2 regions of the Blautia sp. AF26-2 genome follow, and region 2 is predicted to be linked to the other one. Evidence: riboswitches for the same ligand, from Rfam matches in the RefSeq annotation. Region 2 holds a riboswitch; the other holds the start of a gene.

Region 1 (4,433 bases), on a different contig from region 2:
CCCTGGATCTTATTCGTCACAGAATTTTCGGCACGGGTAAAAGCATCAAAGATTTTATCTTTGAAATCTGCTGACATTCCTATTCCATTATCCCTGACTAAGAAACGGTACTTTGCATAGACGAATGAATTTGTTTCACATTCTTCTACCAGAAACTGAATTTCTCCACCTTCCTGCGTGTACTTCACTGCATTAGAAAGCAGGTTGCTGAAAATCTGCATCAGGCGAAGCTGATCCCCGTTCACCCACTCATGTCGGATATTTTTCTTTGTTGTAAGAATCTGTTTCTTTTCATCTATCTGTGAATGAAATAGATTATTGATTTCCTGTATAAAATTCAGAATAGAGAAATCATCGTATTTAAAAACTGTTTTTCCTGCCTCAATTTTGCTCATATCCAGAATATCATTAATAATCCCTAACAGATGCTGGGATGAAACATCTATTTTATCTGCATACTCTATTACTTTATCTTTATTTCCTGCATCATGTCTTATTAATGACGTCATACCAATAACTGCATTCATAGGAGTACGTATATCATGTGACATATTAAACAGAAAATTAGATTTTTCAACACTGGCTGTTTTCGCCTGCTCCAATGCTTTCTGCAGTTTTTTATTTAATTTCACTACTGTGTTTTCCGATTCCTGTGTCCTGTGCAGTAACATAATCATAAAAACAAATCCAGTTAAAAGCAAAACAATCAGTAAACCGCAGCCCCATAGTCTATATAACTTTTCATTGCTATTCCATCCGTTTTCAGGCATCACTTCCAGAACCCATTGACTGTCACCTAATTCGAAAGTATATGTGACAGGATCAATCATTTCCACACCTGAGCCATACACTTCTTCGTATGTTTCATCCCACGGTGCAATACTTTTAGACAACTTATATTCATAGCTAAAATCGGTAAGTGACTTTATAGAATCAGCGAATATATCCGGTACACGAATAATTACAATTGTAAATCCCCAAAATGTCCTTTCGCCATTTTTCTGCTCCACATACACCGGATTTCTTACAGCAATCCCCGTTCCACCCTGTTTCAAAGAAAATGGTCCCTGCATGGTTATCACATCATTGTCTCTGGCATAACAAGATATCTTTCCTCGTTCTTTATCATGAATAAGATCTATCTTTCCAGCCTTATTTCCGTCTTCCGGATAAATCTCAGTCACTACGCCGTCTGGTGCGATCTGAATACTCTGGACATAATCTGCCATCATATTCTCCGCAACTTTCGAGAACATGGAAATTTTTCCGTTTTCACTAATAACAATCTGTTCAAAAGTATTTGTAATATCAATTCCCCTCACGATATCAGCCTTCATATGATCTGCATACGTTACTGCGTTTAATTCAGCTCTTGACCTTATCAAATCCCTTTGACTGCTATCCGCACGAATGCCTATATTCACCAGAACAACCAAACCGATCATCAATACAAATACCGGAATCCATAACTCTTTTTTTATCCTAAATGTATTTTTTCGTTCCTGTGCTGACTTAATTTTCTTCCACATAACCGATTTCCTTTACACCTGCGTTTTTATCTACTTCATTTTTATATTTTAGCAGCCACCAATTATTGCCTGTTTTAGTTTCTTTTTAATCTCCAAAAATGAAAAAAGCATTGTCATTGCAGACAATGCATCTTTAACGTGGCAACTGGCTACCATTTTACAGGCCCTATAGCTTTGCGTCGCAGACTTTCATCTGTTTTGCCGTTTTTCTTATTATAGCTTTTAAACATATGAAAAAAAACTGGTTTTATTATACTCTAATGCTCGACTATGTACAAGAAAAACATTACCGTTTTAACACCTAAAAACAAAAGAAGAACAGCCGATACATATACTCGAACTGTTCTCCTACTTCCGAAGACCACGCAGCATTGACATTACTGTTTCCTGCTCATTTGTACTCAGATTGTTCCATATCCTTAAAACTTCTTTCTGTTTTTCTGTCAGATTCTCTGAATTACCTTCCTGAAAAAACTGTGATAATGTCACGCCCAAAGCTGCACATATTTTTTCAAGTGTAATCAGCGACGGCAGGTTTTCCTGCGCCATGATTCTTCCCAGTGATGACTGGGAAATTCCCGACAGCTGCGATAATCTATATTTACTGATATCACGCTTTTCACACAAAAATGTTATTTTATCCGCAATATACTTCTCTATCTGCAAGTAACTATACCTCATTTCCGCTATTACATGTTCTTATTGTACCTGTAATAATGAAAAAATATTAGTAATCAACTTTGCAAGTATTCATTCCCATTATAGGAAGTATACGGATAAAAAAATATAAAGATACTTTCGTTTCCGCAAAAGTCATTTTCGCTTATATCGTTTTTATAATAGCACAGACAGTTATGTTTGTCACATAAAAGTTTGAAACCTCAAACAAAAAAATAAGCCTGCCATCATCCGCAGATTTCTCCACAGACAACAGCAGGCTTCCTACTATCTCATCAACTCATTCACTTTTCTCTGCACTGCCCCATAATCATATCCCGCAGCCTGCAGTCTCTTCTTTCTGTCCCCGCCGTTCCCCACTTTCCGGCAATGACTTCCTTTGCTACAGTTTCCACACTCTTTTTGTTGCTACTTTTCACCAGCTCATTCACCTTCGCCTGCACTGCCGGATAATCATACCCTGCAGCCTGCAGTCTCTTCTTTCTGTCCTCGCCGTTCCCCCACTTTCCGGCAATCACTTCCTTCGCCACAGCTTCCACACTTTTCTTTCCTGTACCAGGATTCCCGCCGGTTCCTTTCACAGCCTTCTCATACTGCGGAGCCGCATATCCGCGGATATATCCCCATCCCAGGGGGATCACCCTTCTGTCAACCTTTTCACCCCGGTTACCTTCAATAGCAGTAATCATTCCCACCGGAAACCTCCTCCACAAAACCGATATGGTCACTGTACCCGTCATTCGGCTGTGTGGCCTTGTCCCAGTTATACACAATCACATAACCCGGCTCCGGCGTGATGGTTCCGTCTTCGATCCAGATCCCCACCTCCCTGAAGATCTTCACGTATTCCTCCACGCCGCACTCCCTGCCGATCAACTCACTGCATCCTGCCCTGATCCCTGCAGCAGACACACAGGTATCACACCATTCATCCGAATGCTGCACAACATCTCCCTGGTCTCCTTTAACCCAAACTGCAGAAGCGGGTTCACACCCAGGTTCATGGTCAGCCCATTATCCGGATCCAGAGCATAATACTCTGCAATCTGCGTCTGCTTGTTGGTGGAACTCACTGCCGTGTATCTGGTAATAAAATCCGAAAAGCTGGAAGAAAACCGGTGTCTCTGCTCCACCTTCATCACAGGATCCTTCCCGTACTTTCTCAGTTCCAGCTTTCCCTCCCTGTTAATAATAAAGAAACCTCCCAGAACCTGTGCCACATAAAACAGCACATCCCGACAGGTCTCAATATCATTTTCAGTATAAACAGAAAGCGTCACCCCGCCATTCGGCATGGCATCAATCTCCGCCCTCTTATTCGCAAACTCCACTTTACACCGCTTACAGCACAAAGCAATAAAATCATAAGCAGTCCCCACAGTCTCAAACCCGTTGAAACTCTTATCAAACCGCAGCATAAAATCATAGGCTTTCAGTTCCAGGCACTTTGCCAGACGGTTCGCCTCACTGACCTCAAAAACTCCCATCGGCACATCTTCCACCGAACCATCCGCCAGCACCAGATGAAACACCAGCGTCACCTGAGCATCCTCCAGCGTATACCTGTCAATGTCACTCAGAAGCGTGATCCCCATCTCCGCCGCATACACCGTCCCCAGTTCAATTTCCGTGCTTCCACAGCACTGCCTGGAAATATACCCGGAACCCTTCACAATCTCCTTCGCCCCGAACTCATACGTCATTCCGCCTCTGGTAACGATCGTACCCGTCCAGTAATATTTTCTTGTATTGCTCTTCACAGCTCTCAGAAACCCATCCGATACCGGATACATCCCGCCACCTCCATTTCCCCACGAAAAAAGCACCAGCCAACCAGGTGACCGATGCCTTCGTAAATATAATCATTCTATCTGTTATAAGTCCAATGTTTCAGGTACCATTCATGCAGTTCTTCTGTTGTTTTACAGCAGTCTGCAATCTCTTTTCCCTGTGATATCCACTGACACGTTTCCCTGCTGAATGTATCAACATCCAAAGCATGAAATTTATATGTTCCACCCCGTCTGTGCATCACTTCATCATCACACTGGAACTCAAAATAATCATCCCCGTCCAAAACAACCTTTCCAGTCAGGTTCCACACCCCGGACCACGGAGGACCATCATCCCCTGGAACACAGAAGGACAGTCTTCCATCTTCCAGAATAACAGGAGCCACCGCAATATTTTTCATCTGCGGCATATATGGCTGTTCAAACCAATACG
Region 2 (4,433 bases):
AAGTGAGATTTTATATGCATATGGCTATCCGATTGCAGGAAACGACGAAAGTCATTTTGAAGAAGCGCTGCAGGCAGCAAAGCAGGCAGACATTGTGATACTGACGCTTGGCGGTAAGCACGGAACGTGTTCCATGGCATCAATGGGAGAAGGAATTGACAGTACTGATATTAACCTTCCAAAATGTCAGGATGCATTTATTCGCAAGGCTGCGCAGCTTGGAAAACCATTGGTTGGCGTTCACTTTGATGGAAGACCGATTTCCAGTGATGCTGCAGAGGAATATTTAGATGCTATTCTGGAAGCATGGAGTCCATCAGAAACAGGAGCAGAAGCAGTAGTTGATATTTTAACCGGAATATATAATCCGGGAGGAAAACTTCCGGTTACCGTTGCTTATGGAGTGGGACAGCTTCCGGTTTATTACAATCATCCATATGGTTCCTCCTGGGATCAGAGCGGCAGTATCGGTTTTGCCAATTATGTGAATATGCCGCACAGACCGAGATATTATTTTGGATACGGACTGTCGTATACAACATTTACATATTCGGATTTACATATCTCGATGGGAAATGAAAAGGCAGCAGATACGGTTCAGATCTCCTGCGCTGTTGAGAACACGGGAAGCTGTGAAGGAGATGAGGTTGTCCAGCTTTATTTACGAGATGAATATGCCAGCCTGACAAGACCAGTAAAAGAACTGGCAGGTTTTAAGCGCATTCACCTGCGAAAGGGCGAAAAGAAAACGGTATGCTTTGAGGTGAAAACGAATCAAATGGCTTTTCTGGACATTGATATGCACTGGAAAGTGGAAAAAGGACGATATGCAGTAGAGGTCGGAAGTTCTTCAGAAGATATTCGTTTAAGAGGAAGCTACTGTGTGAAAGAAAATAAATGGGTTGCGGGAAGAAACAGAGCGTTTTGGGCAAGTGCCGCAGCGAAATAAAAAGAACAGAACCGGATGCCATTTTATACAAAGCGGCATTCGGTTCTGTTCTTGCGGTATTCCCGTGGGGAGCAGTTCATTTTTTCACGGAAACATTTTCCCAAATAGGACTGCTGGCTGAAGCCGGTCTGCAGGACGATCTGTCTGATGGGAAGTGTGGTTTCTGTTATCTCCGTGATTTGTTTTCTATGTTTTGGCAATATCTTAATAATTTCTGCAGATATTTTCATATTATTTTTTCGATATAATAAGTATACTTGCTGTAAAAAGGATTGTAAAGGTAGTCTAAATGGACAATAATAGTTTATCACATACAACGTGGAATTGTAAGTACCATATGAACCAGAGCAGGAAAACCTGCCGTCGCTGATCACACTTGAAAAAATATGTGTAGCTTTGGGCGTGACATTATCGCAGTTTTTTTGAGAAGATAATTCAGAGAATCTGACAGAAAAACAGAAAGAAGTTCTAGGGATATGGAATGATCTGAGTACAAATGAGCAGGAAACAGTAATGTCAATGCTGCGTGGACTTCGGAAGTAAGAGAACAGTTCGAGTATATGTATCGGCTGTTCTTTTTTTGTTTTTGAACGTTAAAATGTTAATTTTTTTCTTGTGTATAGTAGAACACTAAAGTATAATAAAATCAGTTTTTTGCATAAGATTAAAGCTATAATAAGGAAATTGGCAAACCAGATGAAAGTCTGGGACGCAAAGCTACAGGGCCTGTAAAATGGCAGCCAGTTGCATAAAATGAGATGCACTGTCTGTCTGACGGTGCTTTTTTACGGTGTTATTTCATAGACGTAACAATAATGATTTTATCAGGAAAGAATGAGGAAAATAAAAGTATGAAAAAGGCAAAACGTTGTCTGATAGCAGTGGTGTCAGGTGTACTTGTAGCATCTGCTGTCTTGTCTGGATGTGGACAGTCAAAGAAAGAAGTATCTATAAATGATGATCATCTTACCGTTTATCTGTGGGAAAATCGTTTGATGAAAAATATTGCACCCTATATCCATGAACAGTTTCCAGATCAGGATATTGAATTTATTATAGGTAACAATGATACCGATTTATACAGTTATTTTAAAGAACATGATGAATTACCGGATATTATAACAGTACGTCGATTTTCTGGAACAGATGCACAGGACTTACAGCCTTATCTTATGGATTTTGCTTCTTATGATGTTGTTTCCAAGTATTATTCTTATGCGGTGCAATATTATAAGAATGCGGAGGATGAAATCCAGTGGCTGCCAATCTGTGGTATTCCGCAGACGATCATTGCCAACAAAACACTGTTTGATCAGTATGGCGTAAAGATTCCAGAAAATTATGAGGAATATGTACAGGCATGTCAGCAGTTTTATGATAATGGCATAAAACCGTATTCCATGGATCTTGGTGAAGACTGGTCAAATCAAGAAATAATTCAGGCTGCGGCAATCGGTGAATTCACAAGTCTAGATGGTATTGAATGGCGAAACGGTGCAGAGACTGCAGTGGATGAAGTAAAGTTTGATGATGCATTATGGAAACGTATTTTTTCAGAAACCAGTCAGTTTCTTAAAGACTCGCACTTTGGTAAAGAAGATATCAATATTGACATCAATACAGGAACCCAGATGTTTGTCGAAGGAAAATCAGCAATGTTTCATGGACATCCGACGGTTATGCAGCAGCTGCAGAAACAGATGGATGCGGAGCTGATCCGTATTCCTTACTTTTCGCAGACATCGGATGAATCCTATGTGTACATGACTCCGTCCTTAAACATTGCATTTAACAAAAACCTGGAAAAAGACCGGGAGAAACTGGATACTGCGCTGGATGTGCTGGATTGTATGATTTCAGAAGAGGGGCAAAAGCTGATTGCGGATGGAAGCGGTGTTATTTCATTGAATACAGATGTTCCAACCATGATGCAGGATGTGCCTGGACTGGAAGAGGAAATTAATAATAATGCTGTTTATATCCGATATTCCGCCCAAAAATCATTTGATGCAAGTCTTGAGGCTGTTCACGGATTACTGTCAGGGGAAATGGATGAAACACAGGCTTATGATACTTTTCGCAGTGTAATGAATCGTAAAGATCCAGAAGAAAAAGCAACGGTGAATTTTGAAAATGAATATTCTATTTCACTGAACGATAGAAATGGCCGTGATGCAGCATCTTCCATTTTAACAACGATCAGAGAAGAAAATGATGCACAGCTGGCTCTGGCACCATATTATTATTTTACTTCTTCTATGTACAAAGGAGAATGCACCAATAGCCGGGTTGGCATGATGACAGCGAAGAGTTCAGATACAGCATTATATTTTGCAAAAATAAATGGTAAACAGGTTTGTGAACTCGTGGAAAATTATCTCGCCGAAGCTGATGAGAATTTTTATGTAACCAATGAATACGAATTACCAATTGCATCTGGTATGAAAATGATCGTCAGTCAAGAGGAAAGTGGATTTTCGTTAAAGGACTTAACAGTTAATGATAAGAAAATAGATAAAGAAAAGGAATACTCGATTCTTCTTACAGACACTACAATGTCCGTTTTGAAAAAAATAAATCCGAAATGTGAGATTGAGAAGCTTAAAGATACAACATTATCAAGTGCATGGACCGAAGCAATGTCAAAAGGACAGCAGCCGTCAGCACCGGAAGACTATATAGAGGTTGAACAGTAAAAGTGGAGATAGAACAAGCGGTAAATAAAAGAAAAAAAATAACAAGGCTGTTGCTTATACTACTTATGATTCTTTTAAGCTTAGTTTGTATCAAGTATCTTATAAGTAAGTCTAATAAGTATATCAGCGAAAATGGAAAAAGCAGTATGGGAGCTGTTGTTGAACAGATACAGCAGACCTATGATCTTCAGGTGAGTGGATACTACAGCCAGCTGCAGTTGGTTGAGGAATTCTTACTTCATGAGAGGGAACTGTCTCTTGAAACGGATACGAACAAAAATTTCTTTGAAGCATGGGAAAAAGAATCGGAAAGTACTCTTATATTCCTTCAGGAAAATGGTCAGGCAATATCAGCAGGTGGAACAAAAATGCGGATTGATATGCCAAGTAAACTTCTGCTGGACTTAAAGAACGGATACAATATTGGAAAACTGGTGCGTCTTGATTATGATCAGAAGAAAAAAGACGGTTATCTGGTTGCGATTCCATGTCAGGAATACACGATCAATGGAGAAACTTATACGGCAATTGGAACTGTGTATGATCATTCGAAACTGGATTCCATGTTAAAATTGAAAGGTTATCATGGAAAAGCATATTTGTTCATGCTGGATCATGACGGAAATATTACGTATACGAACCAGAGTGGAGATAAATACCTGCGTAATTATTCTTTGTTAAAACATTTAAAAGGGGAACAGGCTATTACAGAAGAAGAGGCTGATTTGTTCAAAAAGAAGTTTGATAACAGAGAATCCGGAGTTGCACTTTTGGGAAAACAGAACCCT

Evidence for each region. A riboswitch is a leader RNA that binds a small molecule or an ion and turns the genes downstream of it on or off. The one in region 2 is predicted to bind cyclic di-GMP.
Region 1: another riboswitch for cyclic di-GMP. It lies ahead of DWY63_RS07505 (ATP-binding protein); the one in region 2 lies ahead of DWY63_RS13655 (ABC transporter substrate-binding protein).

Annotation. Positions count from the first base shown of each region.
Region 1 covers NZ_QTWD01000004.1:257,338-261,770, forward strand. Annotated here, with positions in the region: gene DWY63_RS07505 (ATP-binding protein) at 1-1,529, opposite strand, end outside; cyclic di-GMP riboswitch class I at 1,667-1,742, opposite strand; gene DWY63_RS07510 (helix-turn-helix domain-containing protein) at 1,878-2,195, opposite strand; gene DWY63_RS19080 (hypothetical protein) at 2,475-2,567, opposite strand; partial or broken gene DWY63_RS19085 (hypothetical protein) at 2,681-2,947, opposite strand; gene DWY63_RS18155 (CHAP domain-containing protein) at 2,880-3,050, opposite strand; partial or broken gene DWY63_RS07520 (hypothetical protein) at 3,149-4,000, opposite strand; gene DWY63_RS07525 (hypothetical protein) at 4,075-4,433, opposite strand, start outside.
Region 2 covers NZ_QTWD01000010.1:112,431-116,863, reverse strand. Annotated here, with positions in the region: gene DWY63_RS13670 (glycoside hydrolase family 3 N-terminal domain-containing protein) at 1-949, shown strand, start outside; gene DWY63_RS19155 (helix-turn-helix domain-containing protein) at 973-1,179, opposite strand; cyclic di-GMP riboswitch class I at 1,626-1,701, shown strand; gene DWY63_RS13655 (ABC transporter substrate-binding protein) at 1,801-3,645, shown strand; gene DWY63_RS13650 (ATP-binding protein) at 3,792-4,433, shown strand, end outside.